DNA from 4 places in the Guyparkeria halophila genome. Region 1 is predicted to be linked to each of the others. Evidence: predicted binding sites of a transcription regulator. Region 1 holds the regulator's gene; each other region holds the start of a gene.
What was found. Region 1 encodes FliA, which starts transcription of late flagellar genes. Its sites were predicted from a motif close to GCTAAAGTTNNNNNNNNNNCNGCCGATA; they were not measured.
Positions count from the first base shown of each region.

Region 2: SR882_RS03955 (methyl-accepting chemotaxis protein) is a predicted target of FliA. The motif match lies at 3,328-3,355, and genes of this name have one in related genera.
Region 3: SR882_RS04080 (chemotaxis protein) is a predicted target of FliA. The motif match lies at 5,909-5,936, and genes of this name have one in related genera.
Region 4: SR882_RS01625 (methyl-accepting chemotaxis protein) is a predicted target of FliA. The motif match lies at 6,230-6,257, and genes of this name have one in related genera.

Region 1 is NZ_CP140153.1:734,239-741,889, forward strand. It holds gene flhF (flagellar biosynthesis protein FlhF) at 1-649, shown strand, start outside; gene SR882_RS03375 (MinD/ParA family protein) at 652-1,539, shown strand; gene SR882_RS03380 (RNA polymerase sigma factor FliA) at 1,536-2,258, shown strand; gene cheY (chemotaxis response regulator CheY) at 2,372-2,758, shown strand; gene SR882_RS03390 (protein phosphatase CheZ) at 2,768-3,538, shown strand; gene SR882_RS03395 (chemotaxis protein CheA) at 3,633-5,744, shown strand; gene SR882_RS03400 (protein-glutamate methylesterase/protein-glutamine glutaminase) at 5,748-6,824, shown strand; gene SR882_RS03405 (ParA family protein) at 6,821-7,651, shown strand, end outside.
Region 2 is NZ_CP140153.1:842,150-849,800, reverse strand. It holds gene SR882_RS03965 (YcjX family protein) at 1-269, opposite strand, end outside; gene SR882_RS03960 (cation diffusion facilitator family transporter) at 525-1,553, shown strand; gene SR882_RS03955 (methyl-accepting chemotaxis protein) at 1,657-3,279, opposite strand; gene SR882_RS03950 (YjfB family protein) at 3,513-3,728, shown strand; gene SR882_RS03945 (sulfite exporter TauE/SafE family protein) at 3,818-4,546, shown strand; gene dusA (tRNA dihydrouridine(20/20a) synthase DusA) at 4,600-5,607, shown strand; gene SR882_RS03935 (hypothetical protein) at 5,610-6,116, opposite strand; gene SR882_RS03930 (lytic transglycosylase domain-containing protein) at 6,121-6,816, opposite strand; gene SR882_RS03925 (DUF1249 domain-containing protein) at 6,815-7,222, shown strand; tRNA gene SR882_RS03920 (tRNA-Gly) at 7,320-7,395, shown strand; tRNA gene SR882_RS03915 (tRNA-Cys) at 7,402-7,475, shown strand; gene SR882_RS03910 (lysylphosphatidylglycerol synthase transmembrane domain-containing protein) at 7,574-7,651, shown strand, end outside.
Region 3 is NZ_CP140153.1:866,249-873,899, forward strand. It holds gene SR882_RS04045 (cell division protein FtsX) at 1-780, opposite strand, end outside; gene SR882_RS04050 (cell division ATP-binding protein FtsE) at 777-1,448, opposite strand; gene ftsY (signal recognition particle-docking protein FtsY) at 1,747-2,988, opposite strand; gene rsmD (16S rRNA (guanine(966)-N(2))-methyltransferase RsmD) at 3,143-3,748, shown strand; gene flgN (flagellar export chaperone FlgN) at 3,753-4,250, opposite strand; gene flgM (flagellar biosynthesis anti-sigma factor FlgM) at 4,408-4,725, opposite strand; gene flgA (flagellar basal body P-ring formation chaperone FlgA) at 4,909-5,673, opposite strand; gene SR882_RS04080 (chemotaxis protein) at 5,996-6,955, shown strand; gene SR882_RS04085 (CheR family methyltransferase) at 6,964-7,651, shown strand, end outside.
Region 4 is NZ_CP140153.1:345,803-353,453, reverse strand. It holds gene nadA (quinolinate synthase NadA) at 1-618, opposite strand, end outside; gene aspS (aspartate--tRNA ligase) at 723-2,525, opposite strand; gene SR882_RS01635 (DUF502 domain-containing protein) at 2,609-3,343, opposite strand; gene SR882_RS01630 (DUF3429 domain-containing protein) at 3,340-3,816, opposite strand; gene SR882_RS01625 (methyl-accepting chemotaxis protein) at 4,149-6,158, opposite strand; gene SR882_RS01620 (hypothetical protein) at 6,308-6,496, opposite strand; gene SR882_RS01615 (Bax inhibitor-1/YccA family protein) at 6,644-7,312, opposite strand; gene SR882_RS01610 (SDR family NAD(P)-dependent oxidoreductase) at 7,421-7,651, shown strand, end outside.

The DNA.
Region 1 (7,651 bases):
GACCGGGGTGGGCAAGACCACCACGCTCGCCAAGCTGGCCGCCCGCGCGGTCCTGCATCGCGGTCGAGACTCGGTGGCGCTGATCAGCACCGACCGCTTTCGCATCGGCGCCCAGGAGCAGTTGCGCAACTACGCGCGTATCCTTAATGTGCCGCTGCATATCGCCCGTGACGAGACACATCTGGCGCAGTTGCTCGAGGCCGTGTCCGACCGGCATCTGGTACTGATCGACACCTCCGGGATGTCGCAGCGCGATTTCCGCATGATGCAGAAACTCGAGGCCCTGATGGGGGCCGGCGAGGCGGTCAAGCTGCTGCTGGTACTGTCGGCCAATGCCCAGTACCCGGCACTCGAGGACGTCAAGAAACGCTTTGCCGGCCTGCCGCTGCACGGCACCGTGTTGACCAAGCTCGACGAGACCGTCCTGCTTGGCGGCGGACTGGCCGCCCTGGTGCGTCCGCTGGCCGGCGCCGACGGCGAGCCGCGTCGCCTGCCGCTGGTTTGCGCGGGCGTCGGTCAGCGCGTCCCGGAAGATCTCTGGTTCCCGAAGGCCGCCGACCTGATCAAGCAGGCCCTGGAAATGGGGCAATCGCAACTCGAACACACCGACCGGGATGATCCGCTGTGGATGCTCAATCAAGCCGGATGACAATGCAGCCCACCATTAGCGGCCACGACCAGGCCGACGGCGCGCGCCATGCCAATGCCAATCGCCCGGTGCGGGTGATTGCCGTGACCAGCGGCAAGGGCGGTGTGGGCAAGACCAACGTGTCGGTGAACCTGTCCGTGGCCCTGGCGCGCGGCGGCGAGCGGGTGGTGCTGATGGATGCCGACCTGGGGCTGGGTAACGTCGACGTGCTGCTTGGTCTACAGTCCCGGGGCAATCTGTCCCACGTGCTGTCCGGCGAGGCCACGCTTGACGAGATCATGCTCGAAGGCCCCGAAGGCATCGGCATCCTGCCGGCAGCCAGCGGGGTGGCCAGCATGGCCGGCCTGACGGCCGCCGAGAACGCCGGGCTGATCTCGGCCTTCTCCGGCATGCGCTGGCCGGTCGACACCCTGGTGGTCGACTCGGCCGCGGGCATCGCCGATTCGGTGGTGCGCTTCGCCGAGGCGGCCAACGAGGTCGTGGTGGTGGTCTGCGACGAGCCGGCCTCGATCACCGACGCCTACGCCGTGATCAAGGTGCTCTCGCGCGAACACGACGTCACGCGGTTCCACGTGGTGGCGAACATGGTGCGTGATGCCGCCGAGGGCCGGCGTCTGTTCGAGAAACTCTCGGTAGCGGCCAAGCGCTTTCTCGATGTGACGCTCACCCACATGGGCTCGGTGCCGTTCGACGATTACCTGCGCCGGGCCGTGCAGCGTCAGAAGACCGTCGTGCAGCTCTACGGCGGCGCGAAGTCGACGCGGGCGTTCACGGCGATGGCGGACAAGGTCAATCAGTGGCCGGTGCCGCGCGGACCGCAGGGGCAGTTGCAGTTTTTCGTCGAGCGACTGGTGAACAACGCCGAGCTGGACCCCGAGAACCTGTTATGAATGCACGCGCCATGTATCAGAACGTTCAGGCCGGATCGACCGAAGCCCTGGTGGCCAAGCACGCGGACCTCGTCAAGCGGGTGGCCTTTCACCTGCTCGGGCGGCTGCCCTCCCATGTGCAGGCCGAGGATCTGATTCAGGCGGGCATGGTCGGGCTGCTCGATGCCGCCCGTCTGTTCGATGGCGACAAGGGGGCCTCGTTTGAGACCTACGCGGGCTTGCGCATACGCGGCGCGATGCTCGACGAGGTGCGTCGCAACGACTGGGCGCCGCGCTCGGTCTATCGGCGCCAGCGGGAAATCGCGCAGACGGTGGCCGCCATCGAGGCCGACACCGGGTGCGAGGCGCGAGACGCCGAGGTCTGCGAGCGCATGGGCATCACCCTCGACGAGTACCATGCCGCCATCAGTGATTCCTCCTCGGTCCATGTGGGCTCGCTGGATCACGGCGGCGAGGCGGAAAACGAGACCTTCGACATTGCCGATCCCAACAGCCAGCAACCCGACGAAGCGCTGGCCGAGGATCATTTCCAGCGCGACCTGGCCGATTGCATCGATGAGTTGCCGGAGCGGGAAAGACTGGTGATGTCCCTGTACTATGTCGAGGAACTCAACCAGAAAGAGATTGGCGCGGTGCTCGGCGTCAGTGAGTCGCGCGTCTGTCAGATTCACAACAAGGCGATCATGCGGCTCAAGACCGCGATGAACGCCTGGAAATAGGGCGCCGGGTGCGGAAAAGGCTCAATCTTTTCCGGTCGGCGCCGATAGACCCTCATACCCACGTTCGAACAAGGCAACCTGCCTGGTACTGACAAACGATCCCAGGGGCGAAAATGGACCGAAACATGAAGATCCTCGTGGTGGATGATTTCTCCACGATGCGCCGGATCATCAAGAACCTCCTCAAGGAGCTTGGCTTCACCAACCTCGAGGAGGCCGATGATGGCCAGACGGCACTGCCACTGCTCAGGCAGGGCAATTTCGATTTCCTCGTGACCGACTGGAACATGCCGGGAATGACCGGCATCGACCTGCTGCGGGCGGTCCGTGCCGATCCGAACCTCGCCAGTCTGCCGGTGCTCATGGTGACCGCCGAGGCCAAGCGGGAACAGATCGTGCTCGCCGCCCAGGAGGGCGTGAACGGCTATATCGTCAAGCCGTTCAACGGGGCCACGCTCAAGGAGAAGATCGACAAGATCTTCGAACGCGTCGAATCATAGGGGCGCGGGATGACTCAAGCAGACGAACAGGATTTCCAGCCGGTGGTCGGCCGCGAAAAGCGATTGGCCGACGCCCGCGCCTTGGTCGAGGCGATCGAGAACGAGGATTCGCCGAGCGAGGCGCAGCTGATCGGTGAGCTCACGGCGGCCTACTCGGGCAACATCTTCGACGAGGTCGGTCGGATGACGCGCGAGGTGCACGACACCCTCAGGAGCTTTGCCGAGGACGAGCGTCTCGGGGCACTGGCCGAAGACGAGATGCCGGACGCGCGTGATCGCCTGCGTTACGTGATAACCCTGACCGAGCAGGCGGCGACACGCACCTTGACGGTCACCGAAGAGGCCACGCCCACGGCCGAGCAGATCGTCGAGCGCTCGCAGCGGCTCAAGGACGAGTTGGCTAAAGTCGCCGCCAGCGAGGCCGATAACGCCCGTCTGAGTGGCGTGGTCGACTCGATGACCCGCTACCTGGATTCGACCACCCGCTGTGGCGAGCAGCTCAAGGGTCAGTTCACCGAGATCATGATGGCCCAGGAGTTTCAGGATCTGTCCGGTCAACTGCTGATGCGAGTGATCGACCTGCTCGAGCAGCTCGAGGAAAAGCTGGTCGGGCTGTTGCAGATCACCGCGCCGGTTCGCAACGCCAAGGGAGGGGACGGCAAGACCGCCCCGGCCGAGCGTGCCGAGGATGGCGTCGGGCCGCAGTTGCCCCACGCGGGCGACAACGTGGTCAAGAATCAGGACGACGTCGACGATCTACTCGCCAGCCTGGGTTTCTGACCCGGTCGGTGGAGGGAAATGCCGGGCCCAGGTGGCCGGGCGGGAACGTGGCACATCCCCGTTGGGGGTGTCACAGAGCGCATGAGAGGCAAGCATGGCATTCGAACCGGACAACGAGCTGTTGCAGGACTTCCTGATTGAGGCCGGTGAGCTGCTCAACGGGCTGGATGAACAGCTGATCGAGCTGGAGCAGTCGCCTGATGACGCGGACCGGCTCAATTCGGTGTTCCGCGCCTTCCACACCATCAAGGGTGGGGCCGGCTTCCTCGAGGTCCATCCGCTGGTGGAGGTCTGTCACCGGGCAGAGGACATCTTCAACCTGCTGCGCAACCAGGAAATCACCATGAACAGCCGGATCATGGACGTGATGCTGCAGGTGATCGACGTGCTCAATGACATGTTCGATTCCCTGCGCGGCGGACAGTACCCGGAAGACGTTTCCAAGGCCTTCCTCAAGGAAATCGAAGCGTTGGCGCATCAGGATGCGGCCGCGCCGCCGGCTGCTTCCGCCCCGAGCGAGCCCGTACCGAGTGACGACACCCCGGCCGCCGAACCGACCGCAGTGGCCGAGGAGGACGATGCCTTCGACCGCATGCTGGCCGACCTGGACGCGGCCGAGTCCGAGGCGCCAGCGGCAAGCGGTGGTGCGGGTGATGACCTGATCAGCGACGACGAGTTCGAGAGCCTGCTCGACGAGCTGCACGGCAAGGGCAAGTTCCAGGCCCCGGCGCCGGAAGCCGATCCGGCTGCCGCCGAAAAGGCGGCAGGTGCCGCGGATTCCGACGAGATCACCGACGAGGAGTTCGAGGCGGTGCTCGATGAGCTTTACGGCAAGGGCAAGGGGCCGACCGTGACCGCACCGCAGGCCGACGAAGAGCCGGCCGAGGCTGCGCCCGAGCCCAAGGCTGAAACCAAGCCCGAACAGCCGCCCGCCAAGCCCGCGGCACCGGCCAAGCCCGCCGCCAAGTCCCAGGACAACCCCAAGGCGGCAGAGGCGCACAAGGCACCGGTGGAAACCACCGTGCGCGTGGACACCGAGCGGCTCGACAGCATCATGAACCTGGTGGGCGAGCTGGTGCTGGTGCGCAATCGCATGAACACCCTCAAGACGACCTTCGAGAACGAAGAGATCTCCTCGGTGATCGCCACGCTCGACATGGTGACCTCCGATCTGCAGGGGGCGGTGATGAAGACCCGAATGCAGCCGGTCAAGAAGGTCTTCGGCCGCTTCCCGCGCGTCGTGCGGGATACCGCGCGCACCTTGGGCAAGGAGGTCAACCTCGAACTCGAGGGCGAGGACACCGATCTCGACAAGAATCTGGTCGAGGCGCTCGCCGATCCCTTGATCCACCTGGTGCGCAATGCCGTCGACCACGGCATTGAGATGCCGGATGCCCGCGAGGCCAATGGCAAGGACCGGGCCGGCACCGTGTTGCTGTCGGCCGCCCAGGAGGGCGACCACATCCGTCTGTCCATCCAGGACGATGGTGCCGGGATGGACGCCGAGGTGCTGCGTCGCAAGGGCGTCGAGAAAGGGATCGTCGATCCCGACACCGCCGAGCGCCTCACCGACCAGGAATGCTTCGAGCTGATCCTGCACCCGGGCTTTTCCACCAAGGATCAGATCTCGGATATCTCCGGCCGCGGCGTGGGCATGGACGTGGTCAAGACCGCGATCACCAAGCTTTCGGGCACCATCAGCATCGACTCGGCGCAAGGCGAGGGTACCCAGATCAACATCAAGGTGCCGCTGACGCTGGCCATCCTGCCGACGCTGATGGTGATCGTCTCCGGGCGCAAGTACGCCATTCCGCTGTCGGTGGTCAACGAGATCTTCGAGATGGCCGACAAGGAAGTGAACGTCGTCGACGGTCAGTCGACCATCACCGTTCGCGATCGTGCCGTGCCGCTGTTCCGCATGACCGATTGGCTGGCCCTGCGTGGCGAGAAGCCAGGCACGCGCTGCGAGACCGACCAGGTGGTCATGGTCCAGCATGGTGCGCAACTGATGGCCCTGGTGGTCGACTCGGTCATCGGTCAGGAGGAAGTGGTGATCAAGCCGCTGGGCGAGCTGCTGCGGGTGGTCGATGGTTTTGCCGGTGCGACCATCACCGGCGACGGGCATATCGCCCTGATCCTCGACCTGCCGGGCATGGTGCGCCGCAACACGGGCCGTGGTCGTCAACGTCTGCGCTCGGTGGCCTGACCGATGCCGATACGCCTTCTGATCGTCGACGACTCGCTGTTCTTCCGTCGCGCGCTGCGAGAGGTCTTCTCCAGCGATCCGCGCCTGGAGGTCGTGGGCGAGGCGTCCAACGGGCGCCAGGCCGTGCTCAAGGCCTGCGAACTCAAGCCCGATATCATCACCATGGACGTCGAGATGCCGATCATGGACGGCATCTCGGCGGTACGGCGCATCACCGAACGCTGTCCGACCCCGATCCTGATGCTCTCGGCACTGACAAAGGCCGGGGCCGAGGCCACGCTGGATGCCATCGATGCCGGCGCGGTCGACTTCTTCCCCAAGAACGGCGATGACCCCGAGGACACGCTGGCCCGCTCCGGGCGGCGTCTGTGTTCCCGGGTACGGATGCTGGCGCTGCGCTCGCAGCGGGAATCGGCGTCCTCTCCCGGCAGCGCCCGCCCGGACGCCTCGCCGGCCACGGCCGAACCGCGCCCGCGCAGCGGGCGGAGCGCGCCCAGCGGTTTTCTCAGTCGACAGGGCCTGGTGGTGATTGGCGCCTCGACCGGGGGGCCGGCGGCGGTGCCGGCGGTACTCGGCAAGTTGCCGCCGGATTTCTCCGTGCCGATCGTGATCGCCCAGCACATGCCCGGCGCCTTTACCGGCCCGTTCGCGCAGCGGCTGAACGACTCCATGCCGATTCGCGTGGTCGAGGCCTCCGACGGCGAAATGCTGCGTCCGGGCACCGCCTACGTCATCCCGGGTGGCCGGCACGGTGAGCTGGCCGGGCGACCCGGTGCCTACAAACTCAATCTGCGCGACCCGGTGGCCGATGAACATTACCGGCCGAGCGTGAGCCTGGCGTTCTCCTCCGCCGCCGGCGTCGCCGGTGACGACCTGTTGGCGGTGGTCCTCACCGGCATGGGGGACGATGGGGCCGACGGGGCTCGAAAGATTACCGCGGCACGCGGTCATGTCTGGGCACAGGATCAGGCGACCAGTGTCATCTACGGGATGCCGGCGGCCGTGGCCAAGGCGAACCTGGCCGAATCGATCCTGCCGCTGGGACAGATCGGCGCGGCCGTCGGAGGGGCGTTGCGATGAAGATCTGGGCAGTTGCCAATCAGAAGGGTGGGGTGGGCAAGACCACCACCAGCGTGAGCCTGGCCGGTCACCTTGCCCGCGAGGGTAAGCGGGTGTTGCTGGTCGACCTTGATCCGCACGGCTCGATGACGGTCTATTTCGGCATGGAACCCGAGGCCCCGGGCGCCAGTGTCTACTCGCTGTTCAAGTCGGCCGCCGAGGGCCAGCCGCTCGACCCGGCGCGCGTGGTCCACCCCACGGCGTTCGACGGCATCAGCCTGATGCCTGCCTCGACGGCCCTGGCGACCCTGGATCGTCAGCTGGGCATGCGCGACGGCATGGGGCTGGTGCTCAAGCGTTCGATCGACCGCATCCGCGACGATTACGATTACGTGCTGATCGATTGCCCGCCCATCCTGGGCGTGACCATGGTCAACGCCCTGGCGCTGGCGGAATTCCTGATCGTGCCGGTGCAAACCGAGTTCCTGGCGCTCAAGGGTCTCGAGCGGATGTTGCGAACCCTGGCGATGGTGCAGCGCTCGCGGCGCCAGCGACTGGAATACGTGATCCTGCCGACCATGTTCGACCGTCGCACCCGCGCCTCGCACGACACGCTGCGTCTGCTGCACGATCGTTACCACGACGATGTCTGGACCGATGTCATTCCGATCGATACCCAGTTCCGCGAAGCGAGTCGCCAGGGCAAGCCCTTGCCGATGATTCAACCCGACGCCCGCGGCAGCGAGGCGTACAAACAGTTTCTTCACTGGCTGGAAGCCCATGTCGGCGGGCAGGCGATGGCCCCGGCTGCCGAACTGGGCGCCAGCGGTGCCCGTCTGCAGGAGTCC
Region 2 (7,651 bases), 110 kb from region 1:
CGGGTGGATTCGGGCCAGCTCGGAGGCTGGCCGGTCAGCGCGGTCAGGGCATGGTCGTAATCGAAGGCACGCTCGATCTCGCGATGCCAGCGGCCGTGGCGAAGGGCGGCCAGGCCGGATTGCTCCGACAGCGCGCCGCGCCGGGCATTCTCCAGGTGATTGATGATGGCCGTGATCAGGGTCGACTTGCCGGCACCGGACAGGCCGGTGATCCCGACACGCGTGACCGGGCAACCGGCGAGTAACGAAGAGGTCGTATCGTGGGCCATGGGCGGGGACATTCCGGCAAGCGAAGGGTATGACGATGGTAGACGAGCCACCTATCCCACCCAAGCCCTGCCCGTCACCGCGCAGTTCCAGCGGGCTGCAAACCGTGTGGCCCTGGCTGGACTGGCGGCCGGACACGGAGTGCAGTAAAATGGGACCAATCCGGTTCGGTATTAGTCTTGCCTAACTTTTCAGCGGCAAGCCCCCGTGTGGGAAACCGAAGCCCGACAGCGATCCGACAAGGCGACGATCAACCCATGCACAATCCCCACGCCAAACTGCTGCGCATGGTCACCACCGCCTCGGTGACGCTGGCCCTGACGCTGATCGCGCTCAAGCTCGCGGCGAGCATCACCACCAACTCGGTCAGCATGCTCGCCTCGTTGATCGATTCGACCATGGACCTGCTGGCCTCGCTGGTCACGCTGGTGGCGGTACGCATCGCGCTGCAACCGCCCGACGAGGACCATCGCTACGGGCACGGCAAGGCCGAGCCACTGGCCGCCCTGGCCCAGGCGACCTTCATCGCCGGCTCGGGCGTGTTCCTGCTGATCGAGGCACTACAGCGCCTGATTCGCCCGCAGGAGATCGATGCGGTGAACTGGGGCGTGGCGGTGATGATCTTCTCGATGGTGGCGACGCTCGCCCTGATCACCTTCCAACGCTACGTGATCATCAAGACGCGCTCGCCGGCGATCAAGGCCGACGCCTCGCACTACAGCATGGACTTTCTGGTCAATGCCTCGACCATCGCCGTGCTGATCCTCGCCGGTTATGGCCTGAACTGGATCGATCCGATCTTCGGCGCCCTGGTGGGTATCTTCGTGCTCTACAGTGCCTCCAAGGTGGGCCGGGAAGCCCTCGATCACCTGATGGACCGCGAGGTGCTCGACGGCACCGAGATGCGCATTGCCCAAATCGCCACGGCGCATCCCTCCGTCCACGCGGTCGATCAGATCCGCACCCGCCTGGCCGGGCAGACGATGATCATCCAGCTGTATCTGTATCTCGACAATCACATCGATCTCAATCGCGCCCACCAGATCGGCGACGAGATCGAGGCCAAGCTGCTGCGCACCTTCCCCGGTGCCGACGTGATGATCCACGAGGAACCGCTCTCCGCCTGGGAGCCGGGTCGCGGACCATCGCCGACGCGGATCGAACCGCTCACCGCCCGACGCCCCCGTGCCGGCCAGTGCGAGACCTGTCGGGATCTGACCGATACCCGTCCCAGCTTCTGGCGACGCCTGCCATTGGTACGACGCCTGAGCCGCGGCCCTCTCTGACGGGCAATACACACGCCACGGCAACCCTCAACGGCGCGAAGGTGGCAACGTAAAAAGGCCGGCAACATTGCCGGCCTTCGTTCGTGGGTCACGCGATATCGCCTCAGGTCTTGAAGCGATTGACCAGGCCATCGAGGTTGGCTGACAACCGGGTGAGATCGCCGCCCGCGGTCGATACCTGCTTCGAGGCGTCGTCGAGCTCCTCGCTCTTGGCGCGGATGCGCTCGAGGTTGCGATTGACCTCCTCGACCGTGGCCGACTGCTCCTCGGCGGCGGTGGCGATCTGCATGGTCATCTCGTTGATGTGGTTGACGTGGCGCACCACCGCATCCAGCGATTCGTCGGTCTCGTTGACCGCCTCCAGCGTGGCCTCGCCCTGTGACTGGCTGACTTCCATCGCCTCGACCGTTCGATGCGCCCGATCGCGCAGGCCGTCGATGATGCCCTTGATCTCCTCGGTCGACTGCTGCGTGCGACTGGCGAGGTTGCGGACTTCTTCGGCGACCACCGCGAAGCCCCGGCCCTGTTCGCCCGCGCGGGCCGCCTCGATCGCGGCGTTCAGTGCCAACAGGTTGGTCTGCTCGGCCACACCCTGGATCACGTCGAGCACCTTGCCGATGTCCTTGGTCTGCGACTCGAGCTCACCGATCGATTCGGCGGTATTGCGCATCGAGCCCATCAGTTCGTGGACGGTATCCATCGAGCGCTTGAGCGCCTGCTGGCCGTTGTGCGTGACCTCCTCGGTCTCGTTGGAGGCACTGGCCGTCTGGTTGGTGTTCTCGGCAATCTCGCGGGTGGTGGCGGTGAGTTCCTCGATCGCCGAGGCCACCATCTGGGTCTGCTCGTTCTGCTCGTGGGTGCTCGCGCGCGACTGCTGGGTGATCATCGACATCTCCTCGGCCGAGGCGGCGAGCTGACCGGTGGAGTCGGTGATCTCGTGAACGAGGTCATGGATACGCTCGACGAAACGGTTGAAGCCCCGCGAGAGCTTGGCGAACTCGTCATTGCCGGTCACCGGCAGGCGCCGCGTGAGATCGCCCTCGCCCTCGGCAATGTCCTCCATTGCATGGATGACATGGTGGATACGTCGGGTGAAGTTCGCCATCACCAGCACCAGCAGGAAGATACCCACGCCCAGCGCTACCGCACCGATCACCAGCGTGGCCGCACGCGCCTCGAGCATGTGCTCCTCGGCCGCCTCGGTGCGCGCGTCCTCACGCTCCTTGGCGGTGGCGATCAGCGACTGGATGTTCTTGCGGATCTGCTGCCAGTCCGGGTGCTCGTCCTGCACCAGGATCTGCTGGGCACGCTCGATGTTGCCGGCATTGACCTGGTCGAACACCGCTAGGCGGGCGGCCATGACCCGCTCCCAACGCGCCTCGATGTCATCCATCAGCCCCTGGGCCTCGGTGTGGTCCGGCGAGGTCAACGAGCGGGCCTCGGCCAAGGCGGCACGCACGACCTCGTCGGTCTTGCCGGTGACCTTGATCGCCGCCTCGAGGTTGGGACGAAACACCTTGTTGCGCGTCGCCACACCACCCAGAAGGCCGTTGCTCATGATGTCCTGCAGCGCCCCGACGCGGGCGTTGTCCTGATGCTGAACCTGCAGATACTGCTCGGAGATGGAATCCATCTGGATCAGCGCATAGCCGAGTGCCCCGATGAACAGCAAGGCGGACACGGCGAACGCCAGGAGGATCTTGGTGGTGTTATTCAGCCGGTTCATTAGCACTCCTTGAAACCGATGACTTGCGAAATGTCGTTTCATGCGCCTTTTCGGCCGAGGCAGGTAAACCTTTAGCCTACCCATGCAAATAAGCAAACCCTTATAAAACGGCGCCAGCATGCCATTACAGCGAGGGTGAATTCGAAGACGGAGCAGCGTACACTGTTCGTGGGCGGGGCGTGCTCACAACTGGTGATAGGCCCATAAACACACGTTTCGACGGAGGAGGCATCATGGCCGACTCGGTATCCGCCGCAGGCAGCATGCAAACTGCCATGGCGAACGCACAGCTGGCACAGGAAGTGGGTGTACGCGTACAGAAACAGGCGATGGAGACGCAGGAGCAGGCGATGGCGCCGCTGATCGATTCAATCGGTGACAGTGGCGGTCAGTCCAGCACCGCGACCAGCAACGGTCCGGTCGGCGGTCAGATCAACACCTTCGCCTGATCCATCCCACCTTGGCGCCGTCGCGTGAGCGGTAGCCCAACGGTTCCGTCATCCCCGGCCCCGCCGGGGATTTTTCGTTGCGAGGTCCCGTGGACGACATCACCTTTCTTCAGTTGCTGCTGGCCAACCTCGCCATTTTCGCCGGCGCCTTCCTGCAGGGGTTGGCCGGCTACGGCATTGGCACCCTGTCGGCGCCACTGCTCTTTCTGATCAGCCCGTTGTTTCTGCCCGGCCCGCTGATCCTCAATGCCGTGCTACTGACCGTCCTGATCCTGTGGCGCAGCCGCTCGAGCCTGAGCTTTCGCCCGGTGCGATTCGCCATCGGCGGCGATATCGTCGGTACCCTGCTCGCCGTCGCGACCCTGGCGCTGCTCACGGCGCGCGGCTTCGAGCTGGCCTTCGGCATCCTGATCCTGCTGGCCGTTTTCCTGAGCGTGATCGGCATCCACCCGGCCCTCAACCCGCGCAATAGCGTGATCGCCGGCGCCGCGTCAGGCTACATGGGCACCATCACCGCGGTGGGCGGCCCGCCGATCGCCCTGATCTACCAAAACGAACAAGGCCCTTTGGTGCGGGCCAATCTGTCGGCCTTCTTCCTGTTCGCGAGCCTAGCCAGTGCCGTGGCCCTGTTCTTCAGCGGCTTTATTGCCACGCGCGAGTGGTGGCTGTTCGCCGCCATGCTGCCGGGCACCCTGATCGGGTTTATCGCCTCGGGACACCTGATCAACCGCATCCCGTTCGGCGCCCTGCGTCCGATCATCCTCGGCATCGCGGCGATCGCGGGCGTAAGCGCCATCATCAAGGCCCTGCTGCCCTGACGTCTGGCGCCTCCACCGCTACAATGCCGCTCCCTGAAAGAGCCTGCGCCGCCATGACCGATTCGATCCACCCTACCGCCAGTACCGCAACGCAGTCGCCCAGCCCGTGGCGGTTCTGCGTGGCGCCCATGCTCGACTGGACGGATCGGCATTACCGTTTCCTTGCCCGCCAGCTGAGCGGCCATGCCCGGCTGTACACTGAAATGGTGACCACTGGGGCGTTGCTACACGGCGACGTCGAACGTCATCTGCGCTTCGATGACGCCGAGCACCCGGTCGCGCTGCAACTGGGTGGTTCCGATCCCCAGGCGCTGGCCGAATCGGCACGGATCGGCGCCGACTGGGGCTACGACGAGATCAATCTCAATGTCGGCTGTCCCAGCGACCGGGTGCAGAACGGGGCGTTTGGCGCCTGCCTGATGGCGCAACCGACGCTCGTGGCCGAGTGCATTGCCGCCATGCGCGCGGCGGTCGACGTGCCGGTGACGGTCAAGAGCCGCATCGGTATCGATCACCAGGAAACCTTTGATGAATTCCGCGAATTCGTCGACATCGTTGCCGAACAAGGTGGGGCCGAGGTGTTCATCGTCCACAGTCGCAAGGCCTGGCTGAAGGGGCTGTCGCCCAAGCAGAATCGCGACGTGCCGCCGCTGCGTCCCGAGTTCGCCACGCGGCTCAAGCGGGAGCGACCGGATCTGACCGTGGTGCTCAACGGCGGGCTGACCACCGTCGAGTCGATGCAGGGCGCACTGGACGAGGTTGATGGCGTGATGGTGGGCCGAGCGGCCTACCAGAACGTCGGCCTGCTGGCCGACATCGATGCGGCCCTGTTCGATGGCGAACAGTCCGCCAACCGGCTGACCGCCCTGCTGGCGTATCGAGACTACGCGGCGGCCCAGATCGCCCGCGGCACACGCCTACCCACCCTGATCAAGCCGATATTGACCCTCTTTCAGGGCCGCCCCGGCGCCCGCGCCTACCGCCGCCACCTGAGCGAGCAGTCGCCCCGGCGCGCCGACGATCCGAGCGTGATCGACGAGGCGATCGAGTTGCTGCGCTGAGGCTAGCCCCGCCGTTGCGCGACGATTGAGAAGCGGTCGAGCTCGAACGCACGGCCGAAACCGTTGACGTAGCTGCCTGCCCCCGGACGAAGACCCAACAGGTGGAAATCACCCAGCCCGCACAGCAGCTCCACCGTCTTGCCGTGGCCCTCTTGCAGGGCGGCCGTGATGACCGCAAAGCGCTCGTCCTCGCGGTCGACGGCCTCGACCCGCGCTGCCCAGTGGGCGCGTTCGCGGGCGAAGGGGTTGCGGGTGGCCGACTGATCCGCCAGCAAGGCAACACGGGCCTCGCCCCGTTCGAGCAGGGGCCGGGTGTGGGCGGCCAACTCGCTGACCAGCACCCACAAGGCGTCTTCGTGATGGACGAACGGCAGCGTGCCGATCTCCGGCAGGCTTTCCCCCTCCGGGGTCACCGCCAGCACCAAGGCCGACTGCTGCGCCAGGAACGCCGCCAGCCTTCCCTCCTCCACCGCGAGATCCGGGCTCGTGCGGCGTTCATCGGGCGTCATCGCCTCATCCCGCTCCGGCGTAGGCCGCCTGCAACTGCATGACCCGTTTGACGTAGGTGCGCGTTTCCTCGTACGGCGGAATGCCGCCGTAGCGCTTGACCGCATTCTCACCGGCGTTGTACGCCGCCACGGCCAGCTCGCGGTCCCCCTGGAACATCTCGAGCAGCAGCGCGAGATAGGCCACGCCGCCGGCGATGTTGTCCTCGGGATCGAAGCGATCGACCACATCGAAGCGCGCCGCGGTGCCCGGCATCAGTTGCATCAACCCGCCAGCCCCCTTGGGGGAGACCACCTCCGGTCGAAAGGCACTCTCAGCATGGATGACCGCGCGGATCAGGGTCGGATCCACACCGTACAGGCCGGCGAAGCGGTTGACCGGCTCGACGAAGCGGTCATGCACCAGGCGAGGCATGACGCGGTAGCCATCCTGCCACCCCTTGGGCTTGGTCGCCTCGCTCTTGCGCCAGAGCGCGTAGGGTTCGTCGGCCGACTGCTGCGGCACGTTGGTCAGATGCACCACGCCCTGGGCATCGCGGTACTTGTAGACATCGGCCGCGGCACTGCCGGCAGCCAGCCACATGACCAGCACGCTGATGCCGGCCAACGGCCAGGCGGCCGGCGTCGGTCGAAGCCAACGACGATCGGGCATCCGCCCGGCGGCATTCCTATTCGCGCGGCGCTTGCTTACACTGGCGGTCATGAATCTCAACACCGGCACTCCTCATTCCATCGAGCACGATCCATTCGATCAGTTGATGGATCTCTATGAGCAGAACTATATCCTCATTCGCCGCCTGCTCGGCGACCTACGGCGCCTGACTCCGGGTGACGAGTTCACCCTGGGGTTCTCGGTGGTTGCGCGGGTGACCGAGCGGGGCCGGTTCACGCTCGAGATGGCGTTCACCGACCACGAGGTGCTCGATTCCCACCATCGCCCGGTGACCCTGCGGGTGCGCATCTACCTCGACGCCCGTTCGGCCGAACTGCACGACCCGCGTCACCCGGCCTCCTGCCTGCAGGCCGACCGCACCGAGTGTAACCGGGCACGCCAGTCGCGCAACCGCATGTTGCAGCGTTGGTTATTGGCGCGACTTCGTCGTCATTGACGATTGGCGGCGAGATGACGCGAACCACACCCGTCGGACGCCGTCGACGAACGACTTGACACGGGGGCGGTTCCTGATGAAAATTGCGCCCCCTCAAGCGGGAATAGCTCAGCTGGTAGAGCACAACCTTGCCAAGGTTGGGGTCGCCGGTTCGAATCCGGTTTCCCGCTCCAGATTTCGGCTGGATGGCAGAGTGGCTATGCACCGGATTGCAAATCCGTTTACCCCGGTTCGACTCCGGGTCCAGCCTCCAACACTGATGTATGTCACGGATAACCCGCCTCGCGCGGGTTTTTCTGTGTCCGCTGCAAACGGCCCGGCCGATGGGCACATCGCCCGGCACAATCCGCAATGACCGATCCCCACCGCCAGCCCGAACGCTTCGAGATCCAGGACGAGCCGACCTTTCGTGGCCGCCGGCTGGCGTGG
Region 3 (7,651 bases), 130 kb from region 1:
GACCAGCCCGCTGGCCACCAATCCGCCGAGCAGGCCGCTCAGCGTGCCGTCGTAGAGCAGCGGGCGCAGCATGTAGCGTTCCGTGCCGCCGATCAGCGCGATCAGTGCGATCTCGCGGCGGCGCTCGTGCAGTTCGAGCCTCAGGGTGTTGCCGACGACGAACACCACGGTCATGCCCAGCAGGATCAGGAGCCACCAGCCCAGTTCGTCGAAGAAGGCGCGGATCTGCTCGAGGCGCTGGATCCAGTCGTCCCCGGAGGAAAATTCGGCCACGGCTGGCTGTTCGCGCAGACTCTCGGCCAGTGCCAGACGGGTGTCGGGGCGCGCGTCGCTCAGGGTCAGTTCGATCACCCACGGCAGCGGGTTGGACTCGAGTGCCTCCAGGCCATCGATGTGCAGTCGCTCGGTCAGCGCCTCCAGACCCTCCTCGGGCGGGATGACGCGTTGCTCGGCCACGGTCGCCTGTCGGTCGAGCCAGTCGCGCAGTGTCTGGCGTGCGGTCTCGTCGGCATCGGTGGCCAGGTAGATGTCCATGCGGGCGGCGTCGCTCATCCAGATGGCGCCCAGCCGCTCGACTTGGTGGCCGAGGGTCATCACCAGCGCGGGCAGGCTGAGCACGACTCCCAGCACCAGGATGGTGGCCCAGGCACCGACCGGGCGTCGGATCAGTCGCGCAAAGGCCCCGCGCAGGCACTGGCGATGGTGACGCCGCCAGGCTGCAAGCGGTCGCCGGCTCTTCTCGCTGTTGCCGCGAGCGTCGTTGGTTGCCGTGGCACTCATGAGTCGGCCTCCTCGAATGCGCTGATGCGCCCCTCGTTAAGGGCGATGCGCGGCACCGGGTATTGCTTGAGGAGCTCGACGTCGTGACTGGCAATCAACACGGTCACCCCGACGGCGTGGAATTCGAAGAAGCGGTCGAAGATGTCGCGCGACAGGTCGGGGTCGAGGTTACCCGTGGGTTCGTCGGCCAGCAGGATCCGCGGTCGGTTGACCAGCGCGCGGGCGATGTTGACCCGTTGCTGTTCGCCGCCGGAGAGCTCCTCGATACGGGCACGCTGACGGCCCAGCAAGCCGACCTTGTCGAGCGCGGCATCCACGCGCCGCCGGACATCACCGGGCAGATAGCCGGAGACCTGCAAGGGCAGGGCGACGTTGTCGAACACGAGCCGGTCGGTCAGCAGGTGGTGGTCTTGGAAAACCACGCCGATTTGCCGACGCAGCTTGGGGTACTGGTGTCGGCCCATCTTGTTGAGATCGTAGCCGCCGATCAGCACCTTGCCCGAGGTGGGGCGGTCGAGCGCCGGGATCAGGCGCAACAGCGTCGACTTGCCGGCCCCGGAGTGGCCGGTAAGGAATGCCATTCGGCCGGTGGGCAGGCGGAAGTTGATGTCCTGCAGACCGAATTGCCCGTTGGCGTAGCGGCGGGAGACATTGGCGAACTCAATCATGGTGGCGGGCACCTCGAAAACCGGTTGCGCCGTTCGATGGCGGCGTCGCGTGCCCGTCTCGGGCCTTCCTGGCCCCTCGCGAGCGCAGGCTTCGCCCACGTCCGGAAAGGTCATTGGCTTTGCAAGGGGCAAGGCGGAAGGTGCGCAGCGCGTGTGACGCAAGCCAGCCATGGCTGGTCTGCATTCGCCTATCGACTGGATGTGTCTCTTCGCTCACGGCGCGGCTCCTTGCCCTCGAATCTTGTTCTCGAATCCGGCACTCGAACTTGCTCATGACGGTTTCCGATGCATTCGTGCCTCAGTCCGGTTGACGGTCGAGCAGGGCGTCGACGAAGGCGCGCGGCTCGAATGGGCGCAGGTCCTCGGCCTTCTCGCCCACGCCGATGAAATGAATCGGCAGGCCGAGTTCGTCGGCGATGGCAAAGACAATGCCGCCCTTGGCCGTGCCGTCGAGCTTGGTGACGATCAGGCCAGTGAGCTTCACCGCCTGGTTGAACTGCCGGGCCTGGACGAGTGCGTTCTGGCCGATGCTGGCATCGATCACCAGCAGCACCTCGTCGGGTGCCTCGGGTTCGGCCTTGGAGATCACGCGGATCAGCTTGCCGAGTTCGTCCATCAGGCCGGATTGCGTGTGCAGCCGTCCGGCGGTGTCGACGATCAGCAGGTCGCTGTTGCGGGCCTTGGCCGAGCTCACGGCGTCGAAGGCGACCGATGCCGGGTCGCCGCGGCCCGGTTCGCCGATCACGCGCACGTCGTTGCGCTCGCCCCAGCTGATCAGCTGTTCGACGGCCGCCGCGCGGAAGGTATCGGCGGCCGCCAGTGTCACGTCGCGGCCCCCGGCCTTGAAGCGATGCGCGAGCTTGCCGATGCTGGTGGTCTTCCCACCGCCATTGATGCCACAGACCACCATCACGTGCGGTCGCCCCGACTGCCGACGGGCCGGCGGCTCGGTTGGCTGCACCGCCTCAAGACGCTCGACCATCAGGCGGTAGAGGGTCTCGAACAGATGCTCGGGGTCGTTGACGTGCTTGCGGCTGACCTCGTCGGTCAATTCGTCGATCAGGGCCGCGGTGGTTGCCTGACCGACGTCGGCCATGATCAGGCGCGTTTCCAGTTCCTCGATCAGGTCGTCGTCGATCTGTTTCTTGCCGAGGAACAGGTCGCCCAGCCCCTCGGTCAGTCCCGACCGGGTTTTGGCCAGTCGACTGAACAGCGAGCCGGATTGTTCGGGCTTGGGCGCTGCTACGGCAGGCGCTTTGTCGGGGGATGGCGACTCGGTGTCGGTTTCCTGACGCCCGGCGTCGTCATCCCGAGCCGGCGTGGCGGTCGGTGCGCCAGCGTCGGCGGACTCGGCCGGTCGGTCGGTTTGGAGGGCCGATGCAGCGGGCGATGGGGCTGGTTGATCGTTTTCGGCTATCGGTTCGGCGGGAGTCGCTGTGTCATCGCCGCCGGAACCGGCCGCGTTGAGGTCCTGCGGGGTGTCGTCGTGGACCTCGGCGGCTTCGTTCTTGCGCTTCTTGCGTCTGAGAAATCCGAACATGAAATCGATGGTACCTGGGTTCGCGGCCGATGGTTGGCAGGGCGCAGCGGTGCCCCGCATGGCGCCGACGGAGTTTATCATGCAGCCATTGCCCAACGGCGGTGTCCGCCTACCGTTGGCTCATTACCCATAGCGATCGGCAAGGAGAGTCTTCATGCCCAGCACACCGAAGGGGCGCGGCCCGGCGCGTGGCGAGCAGGTGCGCATCATCGGCGGGGAGTGGCGCTCGAGGCGCCTGCGCTTCCCGTCGGCGCGTGATCTCCGCCCGACACCTGATCGTGTACGCGAGACCTTGTTCAACTGGCTGGGGCAGGGCCTGCCGGGGTGGCGGGTGCTCGATCTGTTTGCCGGCAGCGGCGTGCTGGGTATGGAAGCGCTTTCACGCGGGGCCGCGTGGGTGGGGTTCGTCGAGCGTTCGACGCGGGTGGCCAGGGCGCTGGAGGAGAATCTGGCTCGCCTGGATGCCTCGCCGGAACGGTCCTCGGTTTGGGCCATGAATGCCCGCCATTGGTTGTCTGCGGTGCCCGAGACGCTGGATGGGCCGATCGATCTGGTCTTTCTCGACCCGCCGTTCCGTCAACCCGATTTGTTGCAAGGCGCGCTGGATGCCCTGGTCGAGGCACCCTGGCTGGCCGAGGATGCGCGGGTGTTTGTCGAGGGGGCGGCGCTCGAGTCCCTCAGGCTTCCGGGTGGGTTTGTCGTGAGCCGCGAGACGCGGGCAGGGGAGAGCCGCTCGGTATTGCTTGAACGGCGGGTTTGAGGCCTCAGGCGTCGCCCAGCGTCCGCCCGCGACTGCCGGCGTTGTGCTCGGTGCCGCCGGCGGTGTAGAGCGAGCCGGCCGGCTCGTCGCGCTGGATCAAGAAGTCGATCCGCTCGCCGAGGAAATGATCGATGCGCCGTAGGGCCATCAGGTTGGTCTCCGAGAGATCACGGAATCGGCGGGCGGTGCTTTTCAGTTCATCCCAGGTAGCTCGCGCGGATGCGTTCTCGCGTTCCAGTGCCGTTTCGGTGTCGGCCTCACCCACGGACGTCAACCAGTCCAGTCGAGCCTGCTCGGCCGCGGCCAGTGCCTGGTTGTGTTCGCGGATCTGCCGGAACACCTCGTCGAACTCGTCGAGCGACGGGGTTTCCTGGCGTCGCAGCAGGGCGGCGAGCGCCTGATGGTCCTCGAGCAGCGCCCGTGCCGGCTCGAGCATGCCGGCCAGCCAGTCGGTGGGCGAGGGGGATTGATCGGCGGGGGCGCTGGTATCGAACTGGGTCATGTTGGTTGCCTGCTTGGCGTTCCTGCTTGATGTTCACGAATGCCGGGTGTCAGCGTGAGCATACGAATTGCTGGCGCCCAATAGAAGCACCCCGGTCGGGTCATCCCGCCGGGGTGTCTTGTGCCGGGCTTTGCCCGCGCCCTGCTCGTCAAGGAGATTACAGCGTCTCGAACTGGCGCAGCTTCTCGGCGATGCGGCCGGAGTCGATCTGGTACTCGCCCTGGCTGATCAGATCCTTGATGAGATCGACCTTGGCCTGATCGAATGGGGCGGACTCGGCCAGCGCCTGGCCCATTTCCTGGAGCTGGGAAGCCCCGCTGGAGAGCGTCACGGCGTCATCCTCCTTGATGCCCGTCGTCGCGCTGCCGGTTGCCTGTTGGCTCTCGCCCTTGGCCTCGGTCCGACTGCGGGACGAGTCCAGCGAGGAGTTCGGGCCCAGATTGCGCGGGCCGAAGCCGTTGATTTCGTTTGCCATGGTGCTTGATCCTTCCTGTCTCGGACAATGTGTCCGCGCCGTGGCACGGGCCCGGCTGGCAGGCGTCTAGGTTAACTCAAAATGTCCCGTCGCCCTTGAACATCGGCCGGTTGCCGTAAAACTTTAGCGCCGACTGAAATACTTTTGGAAACCGGCACGCATCGTCGCTGTTTTGTCACTAGCTTAACGGCCGATCGCCTCGACCGTGCGACTGTCGATGACGACCGCTTCAATTACCTTGCCGGAGCCGGTGTTCTTCACCTTGACCCGCTGGCCCACGCCGGCGCGGCCCTGGACCTCGCCGGTTGAGCCGACCACGAATCCGCCGTGGCCGACCTGGATGGAGACGAGGTCGCCGCGCTCGACCACCGCGTTGATCCCCAGGTTGTGTGCGGTTACCAATTGACCCGACTGTAGGGGTTGAGTCGCCATCATGCCGACAAGTTCCGCCGGATCGGTGTAGTACTGACGGCGGGCGCGGTTGGCATCCACGGTGGCCAGATCGAGATCCTCGAGACCGAGGACGTCACCGGCGGCCAGCGGGCGGGCGGCAACCACCGCGTGCTGACGCCGGGTGAGTTCGACCGGGACGTAGATGCGCCACGGCGAGTTGCCATGACAACTGACCTTCACCGTTTGACGGCCGCGATTGAGGTTGAGTGGGCGGCCCTCGTTAATTTCCAGTGCCTGGTCGCAAACCCCCAGGCGTAATCGGGGGTCGAGGCGCCCGGCTCTGAGCGTGAGGTGATCGTTGCCGCCACCCTGCGCGTCAAGAAATGCCTCCATGGCCTGGCTGACCTGAATCTGGACGGTCTCAGGGGCGTTGCCCGATTCGGCCAGCGCCAAGGCCGGTGCCAACAACCAGCCGGCCAGAACCACTATCGAACGCAGCAAGGCCTTGCCGGTCAGCGTGTCTTTCGGTTTGGCGGTGACGCGGGAATGACTCATGGGGATGTAATCTTGATCTCGGGTTGCTTGCACCGCGTTTTAAAGCACTTACTATGCCATTCCTTGGGGCGGCCGGTCTTCGCGCGGACGATGTGGCGGTGTGAGCGCAACCCTCCGGTGACTGCGCTACCATGCCGGTACGATGTCGTTGCGGGGCCGTTGACCTGGATGAGTCGGGTCAGCGAGGCCGATTCAGCCAAACCGATTCACCCAGGCCGATGAGGTTGGCTGCGAGGCTAAAGATTGCGCCGACCGGGCCGATACGACGTCTGATTAACCAAGACTCCCCGCCACTTTCTGCGTCACCAGGACAGGACTAGCCGTGAAAAGCAACGTGATGTCATCAGTCGATTCCCGTACCCAGCTCGCCGGTCGCAACCGACTGGAGTTGCTGGTGTTCGGCCTGGGCAACGATCAGCGTTTCGGGATCAATGTGTTCAAGGTCCGCGAGGTGATTCGTTGTCCCAAGCTGACTGACGTGCCGCACTCGGACAGCTCGATTCGCGGGATTGCCGACGTGCGTGGGCACACGATCACCGTCATCGATCTGTCGGAGGCGATCGGCAAGGGGCGCATGACGGACGAGCAGGTGCAGAACGCCTTCGTCATCATCACCGAGTACAACCGTGCCGTGCAGGGGTTCCTGGTGCATTCCGTCGATCGGATCGTCAACCTGTCCTGGAAGGAAGTGCTGACCCCGCCGAGTGGGACCAACAATTCCAACTTCCTGACGGCCGTGGCCCGTATCGACAAGCAACTGGTCGAGATCATCGACGTCGAGCAGATCTTCGCGCGCGTTGTTGGTGTGGCCGACACGGTCTCCGATGACGTGATCGGCGAATACGGCGAGATCGCCAAGGGGTCGGATCTGGTGCTGGTGGTCGACGACTCGGTGGTTGCCCGCAAGCAGGTGGAAAGAACGCTCGAGCAGATGCATCTCAAGTCGGTGGTCACCAAGAACGGCCAGGAGGCAATCGACACGCTCCGGCGCTGGAAGGAGAAGCAGCCCGAGCAACTCGAGCGGCTGGCCATGGTGGTCTCGGACATCGAGATGCCGACGATGGATGGTTACACGCTGACTTCTCTTATCCGCCAGGACTCGCAGCTCAAGGGCATCTACGTCATCCTGCATTCCTCCCTTAGTGGCGTGTTCAACGAAAGCATGGTCAAGCAGGTCGGTGCCGATCGCTTTATCCCGAAGTTTCATCCGGATGATCTGGCCCGGGTTGTGGGTGAAGCGCTCCGCCGCCACGAGGTGCACCACGCCGTGGACGAGGCTTGACGAGCGGCATGAAGGCCGAAACCTTTGACCGGTTCTGCGCGTTCCTGGAACAGCACAGCGGTATCCTGCTGAGTCGCGACAAGCAGTACCTGGTGGAAACCCGATTGTCGCGCGTGGCCCGTTCGAAGGGCCACGCCTCGGTGGAGGCGCTGATCGAGACATTGCTGTCGCGTCGCGATCGCTTGCTTGCCCGCGACGTGGTCGATGCCATGACCACCAACGAGACGCTCTGGTTTCGTGACGGTTACCCCTTCGCGGCGCTGGAGAAGAAGTTCTTCCCCGAGGCGGTTGCGGCGAAGAAATCCAGCTACCGGATCTGGTCGGCGGCCTGTTCCACCGGTCAGGAGGCGTTTTCGATCAGCATCATTGCCGAGGAGCAGCGGGTGCCGTTCAATCTCGAGATCGTCGGCACCGACATCTCCGAGGCAGTGGTCGAGAAGGCCCGCCAGGGTGTTTTCGATGATCTTTCCCTGGGGCGTGGGCTATCGCCGGAGCGAAAGCGTCAATATTTCGTCAAGGCCGGTAATGGCTGGAAGGTCGCCCCCCAGATCAGTCGCCGGACGCAGTTCCGCGTCGGTAACCTGCTCGAGTTGCGCCCCGAGTCCCGTCGCTACGACCTGGTCTTCTGCCGCAACGTCCTGATCTACTTCTCGCGCGAGACCAAGGCTAAGATCATCGACCGCATCGCCGACACGC
Region 4 (7,651 bases), 390 kb from region 1:
GTCCGCGCCGGTCTGGTCGCGAATATAGCGCCCCAGGTGCTTGTCCGGGGCCCAGAGGATCTTCTCGCCGCGCTCCTTGAGGTGCGTGACGATCTCGAGGGCGTTCGAGCTGGTGACCACCCAGTCGGCGCGCGCCTTCACCTCGGCCGAGGTGTTGGCGTAGACCACCACCGTGCGGTCCGGATGCGCGTCACAGAACGCGGTGAATTCCTCGGGCGGGCAGCCCAGATCCAGCGAGCACTCGGCGTGCAACTCGGGCATCAGCACGCGCTTTTCCGGGCTGAGGATCTTGGCGGTCTCGCCCATGAAGCGCACCCCGCAGACCACCAGCGTCTGCGCCTCGTGCTCGGCACCAAAGGCGGCCATGTCGAGCGAATCGGACACCCGGCCGCCGGTTTCGTCCGCCAGGATCTGCAGGTCCTCGTCGACGTAGTAATGCACCACCAGCACGGCGTTCTGCTCGGCCAGCAGCTCCTTGATCTCGGCACGCAGGGCCTCACGCTCCTCGGCGGTCACCGGGGCCGCCGGCTTGGAGGCCAGCGCGATGCGGGCGATCTCGGGCTCAAGAGCGACGGGGATCTCGCGCGCGGCGCGATCGGATTGGGCATTCGCGGTCATACGGCCTCCCGGGAAGGGCGGCTCACCGGTCGAAGCCGGCGGCCAACGAAAAAGGCGATGTCACCCATGAGTATGGACGACACCGCCGTTTGCAAGCGAGGGACTCAGCCCTTGTCGTCCTGGTTTTCCTTGCTTTCCTTGGGCGGCAGACGCAAGCGAATCGACAGATCACGCAGGGCGGCCGGGTCGACCTCGCTCGGGGCATCGGTGAGCAGACAGGCCGCCGACTGGGTCTTCGGGAAGGCGATCACGTCGCGGATCGAGGTCGCGCCGCTCATCAGCATCGCGATCCGATCCAGGCCGAAGGCCACCCCGGCCATCGGCGGCGCGCCGTACTTGAGCGCGTCGAGCAGGAAACCGAACTTGTCCTGCGCCTCGGCCTCGTCGATGCCGAGCTGCGCGAACACCCGCTGCTGCAGGGCCGGGTCGTGGATACGCACCGAGCCGCCGCCCAGCTCGTAGCCGTTGAGCACGAAGTCGTAGGCGCGCGAGCGCACGTTCTCCGGATCGGATTCGAGCTGGTCGACATCATCCGGGTGGGGCGCGGTGAACGGGTGGTGCAAGGCGTAGTTGCGGCCGTCCTTCTCGTCGTACTCGAACATCGGGAAGTCGACCACCCACAGCGCCTTGTAACCGTGTTCGACCAGGTCGAGATCGTGACCGAGACGCACGCGCAGGGCGCCCAACGCCTCGTTGACGATCTTGGTCTTGTCGGCGCCGAAGAAGATCAGGTCGCCGTCGGCCGCGCCGGTGCGCTCCATGATGCCGGCGATCGCCTCGTCGGTGAGGAACTTGAGGATCGGCGACTGCAGGCCCTCGCGACCGGCGGCCGCGTCGTTGACCTTGACGTAGGCCAGGCCCTTGGCGCCAAAGATCGAGACGTACTTGGTGTAGTCGTCGATCTGGCTGCGCGGCATCTTGCCGCCTTGCGGGACATGCAACGCGGCGACGCGACCACGCGGGTCGTTGGCCGGACCGGAGAAGACCTTGAAGTCGACGTCCTTGACCAGATCGGCCACGTCGACCAGTTCCAGCGGGATACGCAGGTCAGGCTTGTCGGAGCCGAAGCGACGCATGGCATCGGCCCAGGTCAGGCGCGGCAGCGGATCGGGCAGCGCAACCTCGACCGCCTCGATGAAGAGATGACGCATCATCTCCTCGATCAGGTTCATGACCGTCTCCTCGTCGGCGAAGCTCATCTCCAGGTCGAGCTGGGTGAACTCCGGCTGACGGTCCGCGCGCAGGTCCTCGTCGCGGAAGCACTTGACGATCTGGTAGTAACGCTCGAGCCCCGAGACCATCAGCAATTGCTTGAACAGCTGCGGCGACTGCGGCAGGGCAAAGAACTCGCCCGGGTGGGTACGCGAGGGCACCAGGTAGTCGCGCGCCCCCTCCGGGGTGGCCTTGGTGAGCACCGGCGTCTCGACGTCGATGAAGCCGGCATCGTCAAGGTAGCGGCGCATGGCGCTGGTCACCCGGTGACGCAGGCGCAGGCGATCGAGCATTTCCGGGCGACGCAGGTCGAGATAGCGGTAGCGCAGGCGCACGTCCTCGGAGACGCGCTCGTCGTCGAGCTGGAACGGCAGCGGCTCGGCGCGGTTGAGCACGGTCAGGGCGAGGCCAAGCACCTCGATCTGGCCCGAGCGGATATTGGGGTTCTCGGTGCCCTCGGGGCGATTACGCACCCGGCCACGCACCTGGATGACGAACTCGTTGCGCAGCGTTTCGGCAACACCGAACATCTCGGGGTCGTCCGGATCGAACACCACCTGCACCAGGCCATCCCGGTCGCGCAGGTCGACGAAGATCACGCCACCGTGGTCACGGCGCCGGTTGACCCACCCGACCAGCTCGATTTCCTGGTCGAGCAGCGCCTGGTCGACTTGTCCGCAGGTATGTGTCCGCATCGGCATCGTCATCAAATCCGTCATGGTGAAAAGCCCGCTATGGTAGCGCCAGCCGCGGGATTTTTCGAGCGCGACCGGCGGGCTCAACCCTCGTCGCGTGAATCCGCCCGACCAAGGTACGGCTCGGGCGGCGCGGTATCGAGCACACGCCCATCGGCATCGCGACGCGGCGGAAGGACCACGCCCAGCGACACCACCATGCGAAAGCCTTCCTCGACTGTCATGTTCAATTCGACCAACTCCGAGCGCGGCACCATGATCACGAACCCCGAGGTGGGGTTGGGCGCGGTGGGCACGAACAGCGTCACCAAATGTTCCTCGATGCGGTCCTGCACCTCGCCGATCGGCTCACCCGAGACGAACGCGATCGACCAGGCGTTGCGGCGCGGGTATTCGACCAGCACCACCTCGCGAAACGAGCGCGAGTCCTGCGAGACAAAGGTCTCGATCACCTGTTTGACCGCCGAGTAGATGCTGCGCACCAGCGGAATACGGTTGAGCAGCCGTTCCCAGGCGTGAATCAGGCTGCGACCGAGGATATTGGCCACCAGGGCACCGGTCAGCAGCACGATCACCACGGCGAAGAACGCCCCCATCCCCGGCAGCTCGAACCCAAGCACCGCTTCCGGGCGATACGACGGCGGCAGCAGGACGATGCTCTTGTCCATGAACGAGATCAGGGCGTTGACCACCCAGAAGGTGACCGCCAGCGGCGCCCAGACCAGAATGCCGGCGATCAGCCAGCGGCGCAGGGTGAGAAAGCGCCCGCCCTTGCCGGGCTTGCCCTCCTCGTCCGGCGGCTGCGGCTGCTCGCTCATGCGCCCGCCACGGGAAGCAATGGCCGCAGCCACGAGGCAATCGCCGCCAGCAACGCCAGGGCGGCGAGCAGCGTGAACAATTGCCGCAACCGCTGGTACGACCACCCCACCGGCAGGCTGTCGAGCCAGTGGCGGTCGATCTGCCAGGAAACGATCAGCAGCAGGAACAACAGCGAGAGCGAGAGCACCGCCCAGGGCAGCATCGCCGCCACCCAGGCCACCAGCACCAGCAACGCCCCCCAGGCCAGGCGATGACGCGCATCACCGACCAGCAACGCGCGCTCGGCGGGCGTGGTCGCCAGTACCACGCCCCAGTGGATCGCGCCCAGAAAGCCCAGCATCACCGCCGCGTAGGCGGACAAGGCATCGAGTGCATGGGCCGACCAGGCCGGCGTGCCCAGCCACGCCAGGGCCGCCAGGGCCCAGAACGGGATCAGCAAGCCGAGCGCGAGCAGGTAGGCGGTGGTACGCATTCCGATCTCCTTTGCCCCGGGGCCGTGCTTACGCCGGTCGGCGCGATGAACCTGCCATCATTCTAGGGAAACTCTGCACGGTTCGATAGCGTCTCTGCGGGATCGCCAAGGGTCCAGATGCAAGGCGCAGTCCGCCGTGAAGGGCCGCCGCCCTTCTCAAGGGCTGCAACGCCGCAGATGGGGCCTTGGCGCCCCGCCCGGACGGGGCTTGCCAGAGATGCCATCGAATCGCGCAGAGTTTCCCTGGACCAAGCCCTCGCCGGAACAACCATCCAGAAACGACATCGCCCGGGAAGCCCCGGGCGATGGATGGCTCTCAGGCACGGGTCGGGTCAACCCGTGTTGAACTTGCTCACCTGGCGCGACAGCTCGTGCGCATAGCGCGCCACCGATTCGCCGGCCTCGGCGGTTTCCTGAGCGGCCTGAGCGTTTTCGCTGGTGGTCTCGCTCATGTGCTCGATGCTGGTCTTCATCTCGCCGGACACCGCGGTCTGCTCCTCGGCGGCCGCGGCGATGCGCGTGCTCATGTCCTCGAGCCGCTCGAAGGCCGAGGCGATCTCGTTGAGCATGCGGTCGGCCTGGGTGACGGCCTCGAGGCTCTTGTTGCTCACCTCGCGCCCGGAGGTCATTGCGTCGACCGCCTCGCCGGCCCCTTCGCGCAGCCGGGCGATGATGTCGGTGATTTCACGGGTCGAATCCTGGGTGCGGTTGGCCAGCGAGCGCACCTCCTCGGCGACCACGGCGAAGCCGCGACCCTGCTCGCCGGCACGCGCCGCCTCGATGGCCGCATTCAGCGCCAGCAGGTTGGTCTGCTCGGCGATCGAGCCGATGACATCCAGCACCTTGCCGATCGACTGCGACTGCTCGGAGAGATTGGCCACGATGCCCTCGGCACGGGTCAGCACCTCATCGAGTTCCTCGGCGTTGCGGGCACTGCCGTTGACCTGACCCAGACCGTCATGGAGCTGGCGATTGGCCTGCTGCACGGCCGAGCTGGCCTCCTCGGCGCCGCGGGCGACCTCTTCGGCCGCCTCCAGGGTCTGGCCCATGCCGGTCATCAGCGAATCGATCGCCGCCTCTTCGCGCTTGGCGCCTTCACGACCGCGCCGCGAGGCACGCTCGAGGCTTTCCGAGGCATCGGACATGGCCGACGACGAGCGAGCCACCTCGCGCACCAGGTTCTGGGCGGTGTCGGCGAAGGTGTTGAAGGCCGCGCCCACCTGGGCGATCTCGTCGTTGCCCTCGGCCGGCAGCCGCTGGGTCAGATCACCGTCGCCTTCGGCGATGTCGCGCATCCGGTTGGCGATGTGCTGCAACGGCCGGGAGATGGTCAACACCGACAGCCAGGCCAGCAGGCCGACCACGAACATCCCCGCGACCACCGAGCCGATCTGCCAGTTGCTGGTCGACTCCAGTGCCGCCATCAGGCTCTTGGAACGCTCCGCGATCTCGCCACGCTCGCGCTGGACAATCGACTCGACACTCTCCTCGATCTCCTTGAACACCGGCGTCAATTCGGTCCGCACCAGATAGGCGTCCATGCGCCACTTCTCGGAGGCATGGATGTCAAAGGCGCGGTTGGCCGCCTCGATGAACTGCGGCAACTTCTCGTTGAGCTGCTCGACGGAATCAAGCTGCTCGAAGGTGAGCAGGTAGTCGTACTCGTCGGCGATCTTCTGGGAGCGCTCGAGGGCCTGGTTGGCGTAGAGGTTGAAGTTCTCGCGCAGGGCCGGAGAGCGGAAGGAAATGAAGCCGCGCAAGCCGGCGACCACGTTGCCCCAATCCGCCTGCAGGCGCGCCAGATCCATCACCAGTCGGCGGCGGGAGTAGCGACTGGCATCGGCGTTTTCCTCGGCGTTGAGCAGCTGGCCGAGCAGGCCCGATATCTCGCGTTGCAGCGGGTTGGCATGGACGTTGGCGTACTGCATGCCCGGGTTGTTGGCCGCCTCGTCGCCGGAAATGGCGATGATCTTCTCGGCCGTCGCGGTAAATCGGTCGAGTTGCTCGTCGAGCTTGCCGCCCGCGTTGTCGCGGTAGCGCGCCAGTTCGGCCCGCGCCGCCTCAACCTTTTCCAGGGCATCACGGAAGCGGGCGAGATCCTCGTCACGCTGGCTCTGCAGGTAGAAACCCAGCGCACCGACCCCCCGCTCGACCTGGATGCGGATCGTGTCGGCGGCAAAGGCCGCGGGCTGACCGCGCTCGACCACTTCCTCGACCTCGTGGGCCACCTTGTTCATGTTCACCATGGTGAGCACGGCTATGGCGACCATCAGGGCCAGTATCAACGCGAACCCGAGCAGGTTCTTCTGCGACAAACTGAAACGACTCAACCAACCTTGCATCTGCTCCTCCTGCCCTCATTCCTATATCAGGACGGGCTGATTCCCGCGCGATTCTTGTGGGTAAACGTTGTTATCGACCCGCGGGACAAAAACTTGATGCCCGCGCCTGTTTTTCGCGCAGACATTCGCTGACCAACGCCAACATCCCGTCAGTTACCGACGACGCTCATCAGGAACGCCACGAACCCGGCCACGGCAAGCAGGATCAATGCCACTCCCAGCCACTCCTCGCGCGAGCCCTTGCGGCTGGCCGCCATCATCGGCTTGATCCGCGGCAACAGGAACAGCAGCACCGCGCCCAGCAGGACGGCCATGCCGATCTTCATCCAGAGATCCATCACGTCACTCCCTTCGGCCCAGGCAAATGGGCCCACATTCAGGTGATCACATACAAGAAGACCCCTTGCGCGAGGCAAGGGGTCCGGTCTGCTGACCAAAGCACATGACCCGGCCTGGCAAGCCGGGTCGGGCAAGCGCCCCTCGCGTCAGTCGTTCTGGTTCATCCCCAGCAGGCTGAGCAGGTGCACGAACAGGTTGAAGATGTTCAGGTACAGACTGACGGTCAACAGCAGGTAGTTGTCCTCGCCACCGTTCACCATCCGACCGGTGTCGTAGAGGATAAAGCCGCTCATCAGGAGCACGACCGCCGCGGAGATCGCCATGGACAGCGCCGGGATCTCGAGGAAGATGTTACCCAGCATGGCGGCGAGCACCACGACCAGGCCGACCACCAGAAAACCGCCCATGAAGGAGAAGTCACGGCGCGAGACCAGCGCATACCCCGACAGGCCCAGGAAGATCGCACCGGTGCCGCCCAGCGCGGTCATCACGATCTGCCCGCCGTTGGGCAAGGCGAGGTAGTGGCTCAGCATCGGGCCCAGCCCGAAACCCAGCAGGCCGGTGATGGCGAAGACCACCCCCAGCCCGGCGGCCGAATGCGCGGTACGCGGCAGGACGAACCACACCAGCGCCAGCGCGCCACCCAGGGTGAGCAGCGAGGTCCAGCCCGGCACGCCGGCCAGCAGGGATACCGTCGCCATCAGCGCCGAGAACAGCAGCGTCAGCGACAGCATCATGTAGGTGTTGCGAATGACCTTGTAGGTCTCGAGCTGGGAGACCCCCGTCTGAACGGTGGCCTGATTCTCGAATGCCATGCAACCTCACCTCGTCTCTGGTATTCATGTGATTCGGAAGTTGATCCCGGAGTATAAGTGCTGTGAACTCAGGCGCAATCGCCCGACCTGATTCCAAGGAGCCGCCTCGTGTCCAACCTCGCCACTCACCCCCGTCGTGTCCTGATCACCGGCTGTTCGTCCGGGATCGGGCGACGCGCCGCCGAGAGGCTCGCCGAGCGAGGGCACCACGTGGTCGCCAGCCTGCGCAACCCGGCCGATCTGGCCAACTGGCCGCATCCCCACATCCCGGCCGTCCACCTGGACCTGGATGACACGGCATCGATCCACGCGGGGCTGGCGGCGGCGGTCGAGGCGGCC